Regions from separate parts of the Massilia sp. METH4 genome, predicted to be linked through region 1. Evidence: predicted binding sites of a transcription regulator. Region 1 holds the regulator's gene; the other holds the start of a gene.
The links. Region 1 encodes sigma-54, which starts transcription at its own class of promoters, with help from an activator protein. Its sites were predicted from a motif close to TGGCANGNAANCTGCTTT; they were not measured.

Region 2: the regulator sigma-54 is predicted to act here: its motif matches at 6,086-6,103, upstream of V6Z91_RS05005 (pilin).

What each region holds. Positions count from the first base shown of each region.
Region 1 is NZ_CP146614.1:2,363,899-2,371,079, reverse strand. Features, by position in the region: gene V6Z91_RS10505 (cation:proton antiporter) at 51-1,304, shown strand; gene rapZ (RNase adapter RapZ) at 1,347-2,210, shown strand; gene V6Z91_RS10495 (amidohydrolase family protein) at 2,307-3,284, opposite strand; gene V6Z91_RS10490 (enoyl-CoA hydratase/isomerase family protein) at 3,292-4,374, opposite strand; gene raiA (ribosome-associated translation inhibitor RaiA) at 4,508-4,864, opposite strand; gene V6Z91_RS10480 (RNA polymerase factor sigma-54) at 4,965-6,434, opposite strand; gene lptB (LPS export ABC transporter ATP-binding protein) at 6,485-7,181, opposite strand, start outside.
Region 2 is NZ_CP146614.1:1,119,509-1,126,689, forward strand. Features, by position in the region: gene V6Z91_RS04970 (nuclear transport factor 2 family protein) at 1-317, shown strand, start outside; gene V6Z91_RS04975 (alpha/beta fold hydrolase) at 400-1,392, shown strand; gene V6Z91_RS04980 (DUF2946 family protein) at 1,385-2,023, shown strand; partial or broken gene V6Z91_RS04985 (M48 family metalloprotease) at 2,913-3,677, opposite strand; gene moaC (cyclic pyranopterin monophosphate synthase MoaC) at 3,700-4,185, shown strand; gene V6Z91_RS04995 (hypothetical protein) at 4,262-4,648, shown strand; gene V6Z91_RS05000 (flagellar brake protein) at 4,791-5,498, shown strand; gene V6Z91_RS05005 (pilin) at 5,556-6,038, opposite strand; gene V6Z91_RS05010 (FHA domain-containing protein) at 6,239-6,829, opposite strand; gene sucD (succinate--CoA ligase subunit alpha) at 7,096-7,181, opposite strand, start outside.

The sequences.
Region 1 (7,181 bases):
CGCCGGGGTGACACCCGCTAACATCGGGCCTTCGGCTTCCGGTTCCCCCCATGGCGACTTACCAGTGGTTCCTGCTGATCGGCCTCCTGATGCTGGCACGCGGACTGTGGGGAACGCCGATCGCCCACCTCCCCTTCACCTCCGCGATGATCTACCTGGCCGTCGGCCTGGTGCTGGGGCCGCTCGGCTTGCATATTTTTTCCTACGACCCCATCGCGGAAGCACCGCTGCTCGAGGTGCTGACCGAGGTGGCCGTGCTGATTTCGCTGTTCTCGGCGGGCATCAAGATGCCTGTGCCGGTCACGCGGCGGCGCTGGATGCCACCGATCCGCCTGGCGTGGCTGGCGATGGCGATCTCGGTCCTCCTCATCACCCTGTTCTGCTACTACGTGCTGGGCTTGCCGCTCGGGGTTGGCGTCCTGCTGGGGGCGACTCTGGCCCCCACCGACCCGGTGCTCGCCAGCGACGTCCAGCTGCGCCACGCCGGCGACAAGGACCCGCTGCGCTTCGCACTGAGCTGCGAGGCGGGCATGAATGACGGCAGCGCTTTCCCGTTCGTGATGCTCGGCCTGGGCTTGCTCGGCCTGCACGACCTGGGGCCATACGGCCTGCACTGGCTGGGCCTGGAGGTGCTGTGGGGAACGGTCGGCGGCATCGCGATCGGCGGTGCCTGCGGCGCAGGTCTTGCGCGGCTCAGCCACAGGCTGCGCCTCTACCGGCCCGGCCACGAAGTCCTTGACGACTTGATGGGACTGGGCCTCATCGCCGTCTCGTATGGTTTGGCGGTCGCGGCCGGCGCCTGGGGCTTCCTTGCCGTGTTCGCGGCCGGCGTCGCGCTGCGCCAGGCGGAGCTGACCCTGGCGGCACGCATCGGCAAGACGGTGCAGACCGGGAACGGCATCGCACCGGCGCAGGACACCATTTCGGCGAACTCGCTGCTGTTCAAGGAACACCTGGAGCGCCTGTCCGAGCTGACGCTCGTGCTGCTGCTCGGGGGCGCTGCCGTGGACTGGTACGCCGACTGGCGCGGCTGGGCCACCGCGCTGTTCCTGTTCCTCGTGGCCCGGCCGCTCAGCGTGCTGCTCGTGCTCCGTCCCGGCAATACGGAGGGCCGGGCGATCATTGCCTGGTTCGGCGTGCGCGGCATCGGCTCGCTGTACTACCTGATGTATGCGATCAACCATGGCTTGCCGGAACCGCTGGCGCGCAGCCTGACGAGCATCACCATCGCCGTCATCATGCTGTCGATCGTGGTGCATGGCACCAGCGTGACACCTTTGCTCGACCGTTTCTGGCGGCGTTGAAGCGCCCATCGTGCCAGCCGCGTTTTCAGGTATCATGCGCGCATGCGTATCGTTCTCATTACCGGCATTTCCGGCTCGGGCAAATCGGTGGCCCTGAACGTTCTCGAAGACACCGGCTACTACTGCGTGGATAACCTGCCGCCAGCCCTGCTGGCCAACCTCGTCGCCACACTGGCCGAGGAAGGCACGGCCGCGCTGGCCGTGGCGGTGGATGCGCGCAGTGCCGCGTCGCTGGCGAGCCTGCCGGGAGACGTGCGCAAGCTGCGCGAACTGGGGCATGACGTGAAGATCATGTTCCTCACCGCGAATACCCATTCGCTCGTTGCCCGTTTCTCGGAAACGCGCCGCAGCCACCCCCTGTCGCATGAACTCCGCCCCGGCCAGAATCCGGCCGCGCGGCGCACGCTGATCGAGTGCATCGGCGAGGAACGGGAACGCCTCTCCGCGATCGAGCAGCTGGGGCATGTGATCGACACGTCGGAAATCTCGGCTAACAAGCTGCGCGCGTGGATCAAGGAACTCGTCGAAAGCGAGAACGCCCCGCTGACGCTGTTCTTCGAATCGTTCGCGTTCAAGGTGGGCGTGCCGCAGGATGCCGACTTCGTCTTCGACGTGCGCGCGATCCCGAATCCCTACTACGACCTGGCCCTGCGTCCCTTGAACGGCCGGGACGCCCCCGTGATCGCCTTCCTCGACGCCCAGCCGAGTGCCGAGGAAATGTTCGCCGACATCCGCGCATTCATCGAGAAATGGCTGCCCGCATTCAAGAGCGACAATCGCAGTTACCTGACGGTAGCCATCGGGTGCACGGGCGGGCAGCATCGCTCCGTCTACATGGCGGAGCGGCTGGCGCGGCATTTCAATCCGACGGAGCGGGTGGTGCTAAGGCATAGGGAACAAAGTTAGTTGGCGTAGGAAAACCGGTGTCAGGCACCTTTTTCTGGAAGAAAAAGGTGCCTGACACCAAGTGGTCCCCTCGCCGCAGCGTTCACCCTCAAGCCGCTACCTCATGTACGGCGCCACATTCCCCGCAATTCGCTTGAACTCCGCCTCCGTCAACGGCAGCTGCCGGAAGGCGGCCCAGCTCTCGCGCGGCCGCAGGTTCTTGCCGGCCGCCGCGTCAGAGCCGAACAGCACCCGGTCCGCACCGATCTGGCGGATGCGCCGGGCCAGCTTTTCCCGCTGCGGCGGCGTGATCTCAGGATTGGCCATGGTGGCCACGTCGAACCACAACCGTTTCGTACGCGCATCATGCGCGGCCACGGCTTCGGCCAGTACCCCCACCGCCTCGTCGGACGGTGGATCGTCATAGCCGGGGCCGGTGCCGGCGAGGTGGGCCACCTGTACCGTCACGTCCGGCGCGGCGGGTAGCAGCTCATCCAGGAAGATGCGTGCCTGCGCGGCGCCGTACGGGCGCCGCTTCGACACCGACGCGCGCATGTGCACGACGATCGCCATCTTCTTCGCATTGGCCGCGGCGAACACCTGCCGCAGGCGCGCCACATGCTCGGGCACGTCCAGCTGCACGTCTGAATTGCCGAAGTGTAGTTTGATGCCATGCTTCAGGTCGGGCAGCGCCGCGCACCGTTCCAGTTCTTCCAGCGCGTAATTCTTCAGCGGATTGAAGCTGCAGAACGCGCGCAGCCGGTCCGGGTACAGCGCCGCCTGCGCGCCGTTGAAGTCGTTCTCGGCGCGCACCTTGGTGTACTCGTCGTCGATCTTGCGCGCCGGGCTGCCCCACACATAGGCCACGGACAGCAGCGCGGCGCGCCGGATGCCGGCGGTGTCGAGCAGCGCGATCACGTCCTTCCCCGCGATCGCGGGCGGTCCGCCCGCGCCCGTGTCGAGCAGCCGCGCCATTGCCGGGCTGAACAGGTGCTGGTGGTGGTCTACCAGCAGCACCGGCTCGGCGGCCTCGTCGGCGCGAGCCGGCAGCGCCAGCGCAGCGGCGGTCCATGTCAGGAATGCGCGGCGGTCCAAGACGGCCTCACAGGTGCCGCAACGGATGGGCCCACGAAGGCCAGGCCGGCTCAAAGAAGCGCGCCACCATCTCGTCCGTCACCGCTTCCAGCGTGGGTGGATTCCAGCGCGGCGCATGGTCCTTATCGATGACGAGCGCGCGCGCGCCTTCGATCACCTCGCCGTGCTCGAAGGTGCGTCGCACCAGGTTGCGTTCCATGCGCAGGCAGTCGGCAATGCCCATCGTGGCGCCGCGCCGGATCATCTCGAGCGTGACGCGCATCATCAGCGGCGAGCGGCGTTCCATCGCGGCCAGTGTCTTCTGCGCGAACGGGTGATCGTCGCGGCGCAGCGAGGCGACGATGTCCAGCACGGAATGCTGCGAGAAATGGTCGTCGATCAGTGCGCGGTGCGCCTGCAATTCCGACGGGCCCGCTTCCTCGCGCAGCGGGCGGGCGAACATGGCGACCGCCTCGCGCAGGCCGGCGCCGGCCGTGGAACCGACCAGGTCGGCCAGCAGTGGCAGCTCGGGCGCGGGCACGTAATGGTCCGCCAGCTTGCAATACAGCGCATCGGCCGCGCCGATCGTGACGGCGGTCAACGCCAGGTAAATGCCGAGCTTGCCGGGCGCGCGCGACAGGAAGTAGCTGCCGCCCACGTCGGGGAACAGGCCGATGTTTACCTCGGGCATCGCCAGGCGCGTGCGGTCCGTCACCACGCGCACGCCGCATTGCGGGCCGCCCTGCGCAATGCCCATGCCGCCGCCCATCACCACGCCATCCATCACGGCGACATACGGTTTGGGGAAGCAGTGCACGACATAGTTCAGCGCATATTCCTCGGTGAAGAAATCCTCGATCTGGGCACTGCCGCCCTGCGGCGTGGCGCTGCCGGCGGCATGGAAGAAGCGGATATCGCCGCCCGCGCACAAGGCCTTCTCGGTAGTGCTGCGGATGACGACGGCGGCAATGTCATCGTCGTCGCGCCAGGACAGCAGCGTGCCCGTGATCGTCCGGATCATGTCGAGCGACAGCGAGTTCAATGCCTTGGGACGGTCGAGTGTGATGAAGCCGGTGCCGTTGCGCACCTTCGTATGGACGTGGTCGGTCATGGTGTCTCGCATCGTTGTCGTTATTGGCCTCATTCTAGCCATGGATGCGAAGGGTGTGGCATAAATCCTTCAGTGCTGACATAACAAAGGGCGCATCGCGCGCCCTTTTGTTGCAGCAGACCTGCGCCCGTCGTTATGCGGGCGACGCGGGGATCTCGCTCTCGCTCAGGTGCTTGATGGTTTCGTGATTGTGGTTCTGCACTTTATCCTTGTGCTTCATGACCTGGCGGTCCAGCTTGTCGATCAGCGTGTCGATGGCCGCATACAAGTCTTGCGCGACGCTTTCGACGAATACCGTTTTGCCCGACATGCGCAGATTGATTTCCGCCTTCTGCCTTTTTTCTTTCTCGGTGAGATTATCTACACTCAGGATCACACTTACATCGATCAGCTGATCGAAATGGCGTCTAACGCGTTCCAGCTTGTTCTGCACATACTCGCGAATGGCAGGGGTAACGTCGATATGGTGTCCACTGATAGTCAGATTCATACACACACTCCTAAAGAAATATTTACAGGTTCGTGCGGTCTCCACCAATCAAGACGGCGGCGCAGAGGAACCCATGCACTGCATGAAAAGCAAAGAGTGACTACAAAGACTTGCGGAGGCTGACTGGAGGGATTTTCAATGCTTCGCGATACTTGGCGACGGTGCGCCGTGCAATCACCATGCCTTGTTCACCCAGCATGTCCGCAATCTTACTGTCGGATAAAGGGTTCTTCGGGTCTTCGGCTCCTGTGAATTGCACAATCAGCGCCCTGATCGCAGTCGAGGAAGCTTCCCCACCAGCTTCGGTTGCGACATGGCTGCCAAAAAAGTACTTCAACTCAAACATGCCGTGAGGGGTCAGCATGTATTTTTGAGTTGTTACCCGAGAGATAGTGCTCTCGTGCAGGCCCAGTGTATCAGCAATCTCGCGCAACACAAGGGGCCTCATTGCCACAGCGCCATGCGAGAAAAAGTTCTTCTGCCGCTCGACGATGGCCTGGGCCACGCGGAGGATGGTGTCGAAGCGCTGGCGCATGTTCTTGATGAGCCACTTGGCTTCCTGCAACTGGGCGCTCATCTGCGATTCGCCCTTGCCCTGCTTGAGCAGGCTGGCATACAGCGCATTGACACGCAGGCGCGGCATCACGTCGTTGTTCAGTGTGACGACCCAGCCGTTGCGTCCTTTCTTCACCACCACGTCCGGTACCACATAGTCTGACACGTCGGGTGCGAAGGCGGCGCCCGGATGCGGATTGCATTGGCGAATCACGGCCTGCGCCTCTCGCAAGTCTTCGTCATCGCAATCGAGCGCCTTCTTGAGCTTGTTGAAGTCGCGCTGGGCGAACCATTGCAGGTGTTTTTCGACGATGCACAGCGCCATGCGGCGGGTCACCAGCGGCACGTTCGGCATGCGCCGGATCTGCAGCGCCAGGCATTCGGAGGCGTTGCGGGCGCCGATGCCGGGCGGGTCGAAGCTCTGCAGCAGTTTCAGGGCCGTGCGCAACTCGTCGATCTCGATTTCCAGCTCTTCCGGCAAGCGTTCATGGATCTCTTCCAGGCTCTCTTCGAGATAGCCGTTGTCGTCCAGCGCGTCGATGATCAGTTCCACCAGGGCGCGATCGCGGGATTCGAGGACCGTGACGCGCATCTGCTCCATCAGGTGCTCGCGCAGGCTGCGGTGGCTCGCTTCCAGCTGCGGGCGGGCATCGTCGTCGTCCGGGCCCTTGCCGCTGCCGGCGCTGCCCCAGTCGAGGTCGCCGGTGGCCAGCCCTTCGCCATCGCCGCCGTCATACGCCTCCGGTTCCGGCGCGGCCGGCGCGTCGTGCGCCGGGCCGCCCTCCGGCGGCGCCTCGGTGCCGCCCTGCGAGGTATTGATCGCGCCATCGGCCAGCAGGCGCACCGAGCGGTCGAGCGGATCGTCGAGCCGCTCGAGCAGGGGGTTATCGGTCAGCAGCTGTTCCAGTTCCTGGTGCAGCTCCAGCGTGGACAATTGCAGCAGCCGGATCGACTGCTGCAGTTGCGGCGTCAGCGCGAGATGCTGGGAAGTGCGCAGTTGCAAAGACTGTTTCATGGCTGATCAATAACGTTCAAGGGCTGCGTTCAAGGGCTGGAAATGGTGGATCACATGCGGAAATGTTCACCCAGATAAACGCGGCGCACGGATTCGTCGGCAATGATGTCGTCCGGCCGGCCGGAAGCCAGTACGCTGCCCTGATTGATGATATACGCCCGGTCGCAGATGCCCAGCGTTTCGCGCACGTTGTGATCCGTGATCAATACGCCGATGCCACGCTCCTTCAGGAAGCGCACGATGCGCTGGATTTCGATCACCGCGATCGGGTCCACGCCGGCGAACGGCTCGTCGAGCAGCACGAAACGCGGGTTGGTGGCCAGCGCGCGGGCGATTTCCACGCGGCGCCGCTCGCCGCCGGACAGCGACAGCGCCGTGTTCTCGCGCAGCTTCTCGATCTGCAGGTCGGCCAGCAGCGCGTTCAGCCGCGCATCGATGTCGGCCTTCGGCAAGGCCTTGCCATTGACCTTCTGGATCTCCAGCACGGCACGGATATTGTCCTCCACCGTCAGCTTGCGGAACACGGAGGCTTCCTGCGGCAGGTAGGACAGGCCGAGCGTGGCGCGCTTGTGGATCGGCAGCGTCGAGATGTCGGTACCGTCGAGGTCGATGGTGCCGGCGTCCGAGGCGACGAGGCCCACGATCATGTAGAACGACGTGGTCTTGCCCGCGCCGTTCGGACCCAGCAGGCCCACCACTTCGCCGCACGCCAGCTGCAAAGACACGTCGTGCACCACCTGCCGCTTG
Region 2 (7,181 bases), 1.2 Mb from region 1:
ACGACGAGGAAATCGTCTGCATCCAGCCGAACGGCCTGCGGCTGCTCGGCCACCGTGCCATCCGCGAGTCGTACGAGATGCTGCTGGAGCATGGCGGCGTACACATCCAGCCAACGCAACTGCACGAGATGCATAATCTGATGAGCGCCGTGCACACCGTGGTCGAAGGCACCACCGTGCTGCGGGGCGACCAGGGTCACCTGGTCGCCACCAATGTCTACCTGAAGACGCCGAAAGGCTGGCGCATCGTCGCGCACCACGTGTCGGTCGCGCCGGGCCCCACGCCCAGCGATACACACAGCCAGGTGCTTCACTAAGCGGCTTGCGCTTGGTGTCCAACACTATTTTTCGCAGAAAAATAGTGTTGGACACCGGTTTTCCTCACCGACGCCCAGCACCATGAACTACCCAGCTCCCCTCTGGCTCCCCAACGGCCATTTCCAGACGATCTACCCCGCCACCTGCCTGCCCAAGCCGGCCGTGCCCTTCCGCCGCGAGCGCTGGGATACCCCGGATGGCGACTTCGTCGACGTCGACTTTGTCGACGGCGCACCGGGCAAGCCCTTCGTGGTGCTGTTCCACGGGCTGGAAGGTTCGTCGGACAGCCACTACTGCCGCGCCCTCGGCAAGGAATTGATGGACCGCGGCTGGTCCGGCGCCATTCCCCATTTCCGCGGCTGCTCGGGCGAACCGAACCTGGCACCCCGCTTCTACCATTCGGGCGACGCGGCCGAGGTGGACTGGGTACTGCGCCGCCTGCATCCGCGCGCGACCGGCAAGTTCTACGCGTGCGGTGTTTCGCTGGGCGGCAATGCGCTGCTGCGCTGGCTGGGGGAGTCCCAGCATCAGGCGGAATTCGTGGAGGCGGCCGTCGCGGTGTCCGCGCCGCTGGACCTGGCGCGGGGCGGCGAAGCGCTGTCGCGCGGCTTCAACCGCCTGTACCAGCGTATGTTCCTGCAAACGCTCAAGCCCAAGTCCGCGGCCAAGCTGAAGCAGTTCCCCGGCCTGTTCGACCTGGACGCGCTGCTGGCGGCGCGCGACCTTTATTCGTTCGATAACGTGGTGACGGCCCCGCTGCACGGCTACCGCGACACGGACGATTACTGGAACCGCGCCAGCGCCAGGCACGTGCTGCCGGACATTACCGTGCCCACGCTCGTGCTGAACGCGCTGAACGACCCTTTCCTGCCGGGCATCCATCTGCCGCGCCATGCGTCGAAGCATGTAGTGCTCGATTATCCGGAGGAAGGCGGCCACGTGGGCTTCGCCACCGGCCGGCTGCCGGGCAACCTGATGTGGCTGCCCCGGCGGATGATCCATTTCCTGGAAGGCGGCCACAGCATCGGCGCGCCGCAATCGGCACCGTTATGGGAAGCTTCGGCGCATGGATGATATCGTCAAACAGGCCATGGCCAAGTGGCCGAACGTGCCCTACTGCTACGGCTGGCTTGCGCTCGATGCGCGCGGCAACTGGCGCATGCGCGATGAACACGCACAGCGCAATGCCCTCCCCGGCGACAAGCTGACCAATGCCGCGCTGGTGGCCTTCATTGCCCGCAATTACCAGCGGGACGAACAGGGCAACTGGTATTTCCAGAACGGTCCGCAGCGTGTGTACGTGAACCTGGAAACCACGCCCTTCGTTGCCCGCACCGATCCGGCCCACGGCTTCGTGCTGCACACGGGCGCGCCATTGGAGAAGGTCGACGCGGCCTTCATCACCGAAGCTGGCGAACTGATTTTGAAAAGCGGAGAGATCGTCGCCCAGCTGGACGACCGGGACGTGGCCGAGGCCCTGAGCGCCTTGGAAGCCGATGGCCAGCGTGTGAGCGATGAAGCGCTGCTGGCCTGGCTCGAAGGGAACGCCCGGTTGGCCCCTGCCCTGCACGTCAGCGGCAGTTCCGTGCCGTTGCAGCGAATGGATCGGGCCGTTGTAGCGGATCGATTCGGCTTCCGGAGAACGCCCAGCCCGGCCGGGCGACGTCGCATTCCTTGTCCTCATCGGTCAAGCTTTGGCGCTTGAACGGGTCGTCCTTCGCCGCGCTGCTAGTGGAACCGGCGCTGACGCGCAACGAGGCACTGCCGAAATCCTTGTCCTTGCCCTTCTCGCCCATCGCTTCGCGGCGCTTGGCCTGCCATTCACGCTCGCGCGCGTCGATCACGGCGTGCTCGTAGAAAGAGGCGTCGGGCGCCTTGCGCGCCAGTTGCAGCTGGTCGAGCGCGGCCATCGTGCCGCCCAGCAGCGCATACGATTCGGCCAGCGCGATATGCTGCAAGGCGAGCTTGCCCATCTTCGAATAAGCCTGGGCCAGCAGGTCCTGCAATTCCGCCTCGCTGCGGTAGGACTGCAGCTGGTCGCGCAGGAAGCGTTCGGCCTGTTCCGGCTTGCCGCCCTTGATCAGCGCGTCGGCATACTGCCAGACGATGCCGCGCGAGAGCGGGAACTTGGCATGCGCGGCCGCCCCCTCGGCGATCGCCTGCGCCAGTACCTCGGGATTCTTTTCCTGGTCGACCTTGATCTCCAGCGACGTGTAGGCGAGGATGCTTTCCGACAGCCCCTTCGGCAGCGGCGAACTGAATGCGCCGGGTGCCGGCGGGCGCTCGATCGTTTCCTTCGCCTTGGCGAGCCAGTTCTCGGCACCCTTGTAATCGTCGCGCTGCAAGGCCAGGAAGGCCATGCCGTACTGGCCGGCCGCGATCTGGTGGCGGCTTTGCTGCGCCATCTGGTTGCGGAAGAATTCTTCCGATTCCGCGTAGCCCTTGGTGGACTTGTCCTGCAACACGCGGGCGCGCGAGCGGACCAGGAAGAAGTCCAGCGAATCCACGCGCTGCCGGTAAGGCGCTTCGCGGATGCGCGCCTGGATGTCGGCGATGCGCTCCGTCGTCAGCGGGTGGCTCATCAGCCAGGGCATCGACGTGTCGTACATCTTCGTGGCGTTCTGCATGCGCTGGAAGAACGCCACCATGCCGTTCGTTTCAAAGCCGGCCGCGCCCATGATCTGGAAGCCCACCCGATCCGCCTCGCGCTCGGCCTCGCGGCCGAAGTTCAGCTGGCGCTGGATCGCCACGCCCTGCCCGCCCATCATCACGCCCATCGCCGCGTCCGGGCTATCCTTGGCGACGAGCGCCGCGAGGATCATCGCCGCCAGCGGAATCAGCGCATCGGTCTTTTGCTCGCCCAGCTGGCGGGCGATGTGCCGCTGCGCCACGTGCCCGATCTCGTGCGACAGCACCGACGCCAGCTCGGACTCCGATTGCGCGGCGAGCAGCAGCGCCGAGTGCACGCCGATGAAGCCGCCCGGCAGCGCGAAGGCGTTCAGCTGCGGGTCGCGCACGGCGAAGAAGAAGTAATCGTAGTTCGCCTCGCCGCGCGCCCCCGGCCGCGCCGATACCAGCGTGTTGCCCAGGGTGTTCAGGTAATCGATGATCGGTGGATCGTCGAGGTAATCGCGGTTGAAGCGGATATCGCGCATGATTTCCTCGCCCAGCTTGCGCTCGATGACGGGCGACAGCGCCTCGCGCGAGGTATCGCCCAGGCTCGGCAGGCTCGGCACGTTGGTGGGCGCTTGTGCCTGCACGGCGGGTGCAAAGGACGAAACGGCGAGCGAAACGGCGAGGGAGGCCAGCAGGCGGCGGGGGAATCGGGTGGCGTTCACGGTGCTATGATACCTGTTCATTCAGTCACTAAGTATGCCGCGTATGTCCGAGCTCACCCACGAACTTACTCACTTCGATACCACCGGCCAAGCCCACATGGTCGACGTCGGCGCCAAGGCCGAAACCCACCGCATCGCCATCGCCACCGGCAGCATCCGGATGAAACCGGAAACGCTGGCCATCATTCTATCGGGAACCGCCAAGAAGGGGGACGTGCTGGGCATTGCCCGCATCGCGGCAATCATGGGTGCCAAGCGTACCAGCGATCTGATTCCGCTGTGCCATCCGCTGGCATTGACCCGGGTGACCGTGGATTTCGAGACCGACGAGGCCAATTCGTCCGTGCATTGCCGGGCGCAGGTGGAGACGTATGGGAAGACCGGGGTCGAGATGGAGGCGCTGACGGCCGTGCAGGTCGGGTTGCTGACCATTTATGATATGTGCAAGGCCGTGGATCGCGGGATGGTGATGAGCGAGATCCGCGTGCGGGAAAAGCATGGTGGGAAGAGCGGGGATTGGTCGGCTTGATCCATGAGCCGGCATAAGGATTCCGTTCGAGATCGATCAACGCAGTTCCTCCACTGTTGACAGAGTAGAGGTTCGAATGAGCAACGACAAGACAACTGGGCCGATTCTGCTGCGCAATACGATGGCGTTCGATCGCCAGCATGCGGATGACTTCAAGAAAGCGGTCGTCGACGCAGTCGCGTTTGCGCAGAAGCACGCTCCACAGCTGATGGTCCAGACGTATATCGATGATGAGAAGGGTCTCTGCTACAGCTTTCAGTTGTACCAGGATTCGGATGCGATTCTTCGTCACTGGCAAATATCGGATGCGAACATTGCGGAGGTCATGAAGTACTGCGTGGTTCGCAGCATGGAAGTATATGGAACGCCCAATGATGCCGTCCGAAAGGGGATCGTGGGTTCGGTGGGCGAAGCGAATGTGTCGTTCACGCCGGAGCTTGCCGGTTTTTTTCGTCTTGGGTGAACTGGCCACCAGTCGCCGCACGTGAACCGCGCCCCCGAGGCCGTACGCTGGCTCGGTCCGGACACTTTATTTTATGCCAGAAAGTCATTCCCTTCTGGCAATTAATCTTATAATCGTCCTGTTACCTTGACCAGGACAAGCAATGTCAGGCCCCACGCAGCGCGACCTTACACCTCAACAGTACACTTTCGACCAGATGAACCTGCAAGTCGGCATGCGGCTGCAGGTCATCACCCACCGGGCACTGCGCCCCGCGCAGAATTTTTCCAGCGTGATCGGGTGGGTCAAGGATGAGTACCTGATCATCAAGATCCCGTTCGAACAAGGGGCGCCGATCGCGCTGTACGAGGGCGACAAGCTGACCTTGCGGGTGTTCTCCGGCGTGAACGTGTGCTCGTTCGATACCATCGTCGAACGCATCTTCGGCAGGCCGCTGCTGTATGCGCACGTGGCCTTCCCCAAGCAGATCCAGGGTACCAGCCTGCGGATGGCGATGCGCGTCAAGGTCGATATTCCGGCGCAGGTGAAGACGGCGAGCGGGCACGAGCAGGTCGGCTTCCTCGTCAACCTGAGCGTTTCGGGGGCGCTGATGCATACGAAGCGGCCCATTCCCGAGGCGCCGGAACCCGTCGTCGTGCAGTTCACGCTGCTCACGGAGCCGGACAAGCGGCAGGTGATCGTCACCGTCAAGGCGTCGATCAAGAATGTCAGTGCGGCGGAAGCGGCGGCGGATGGGCGGCCAAGGTATGCCTACGGCATGCAATTCATCGATGTCGATCCGGGGCATTACATGATGCTGCAGAACCTGACGTACCAGGCGATGATCGCGGATCGGCAAAAGATCGTGTAAGAAGCCGTAAAAAAAACCGGGCTCGATAGCCCGGTTTCTTGTACTGCTGGAGGCAGATTACTGCTGTGCCTGTTGCTGAGCCTGCTGAGCGGCCGGAGCGCTGTTCTTCGTCAGTGCGCTGGCGAAGGTGGTGTTGGCGATGTTCGTCGTCACGGTCCAGCCCACTGCGGTGGCGGTGACTGCAGGTGCGAAGGTGATCGTGCGGCTGTCGACATCGGTGTGGATGCCGGTTGCCAGCGTCAGCACGATGGTGCCGTCGGTCACGGCGGCCGAAGCGACTTCCTTGGTGGCGGCGAAGGTCGGGATGCCGTTTGCGCCGGTGTCGCAATCGGTCGTGGTACCGCCAGCTTCCTGGATGCACAGGGCAACGGAAGACTTCAGGGAATCGGCGGCGGTCACGGCGTTACCCAGCTTGGCCTTCGTCGAGTAGTTGCTGTACTGCGGAATTGCCACGGCAGCCAGGATGCCGATGATCGCCACGACGATCATCAGTTCGATCAGGGTGAAACCGCCTTGGGCTTTCTGGTTCATGGATTTCATGGTGTTGCTCCTTCAAAAGAAACGTAACGGGTTGGGATGATTGATGTAGAGCAATCCGCGTGCCAGCCCGGTTTGCGCCGCTTCCTACCCGAAATCCGCCGTTTGTGGCAGTTCCGTTAGGAAACAGTGACATTTTTCGTCACTTGCATGTTCGTAGATTGTCACATGGACCTGCAAAAAGCGTCATCTGACGATTTTCGTCAGACCAACCGGAACGCCATCCGGGTGCCGGACAGGTCCAGCACGTCGCCGTCCGCCAGTGCCTGCGGCAACTTGCCGAGCGGCGCATCGTTCAGCAGCGGAATGCGCTCGCCCTCGGCATGGACAGCGGCGTAGCCTGCTTCCGTGCGGTTGATGACCACGACCTGCACGCCGGCGCGGCCCAGGCTGGTCTGCATCTTGGTCAATTCCAGTACCCGGCCGGCATTGCTGCCGTTCAGCACCTCGATGCGGGCCGTCGGCAGCGTGGCCGGCGTAGCGGGAAGGCCGCTGATGGGGCGGATGCCGTCCGCCACGAATTCGATGCTGTATTTCGCCAGCTTGACCGTGTCGCCATGGCGCAGGTGATGCTTGCTTACCCGCTGGCCGTTCACGAACGTGCCATTCGTGGAATACAGGTCTTCCAGGAAGGAATCGTCGAGGATGGTCGTGATCGCGGCATGGTCGCCGCTGACGGTCGGATGTTCGAGCACGATGTCGTTGTGCGGGTGGCGGCCGATCGTCATGCGCTCCTTCGTGAGCTGCACGGTCTTTTCCAGCACCCCGTCGCGGGAAATCAGGATTTTTGCCAACCAACCACCTCCGGAAGCCAACTGTTTGCGAGGTCCGGGACGGTACGGCGGTCCCGCACCCCGGCGTTGTAAAAATTCGGGGCGGTACGGCGCTCCGGCTGTCCCTGTTGTAAAAATTCGGGGACTGTCCCTGTTGTAAAAATCGGGGCGGTACGGCGCTCCGGCAGCCCCTGTGTTGTATTGCGACCAGCTCAGCAGGGAGCTCACCCCAGCCACAAAAAAGAACGGGGGCCGCAGCCCCCGTCATTATCGAACAACGTCCGAAATTACAGCATTGCCTTCAGCAGGCGAGCCATTTCCGACGGGTTCTTCGTCGCTTTGATGCCGCATTCTTCCATGATGGCGAGCTTGG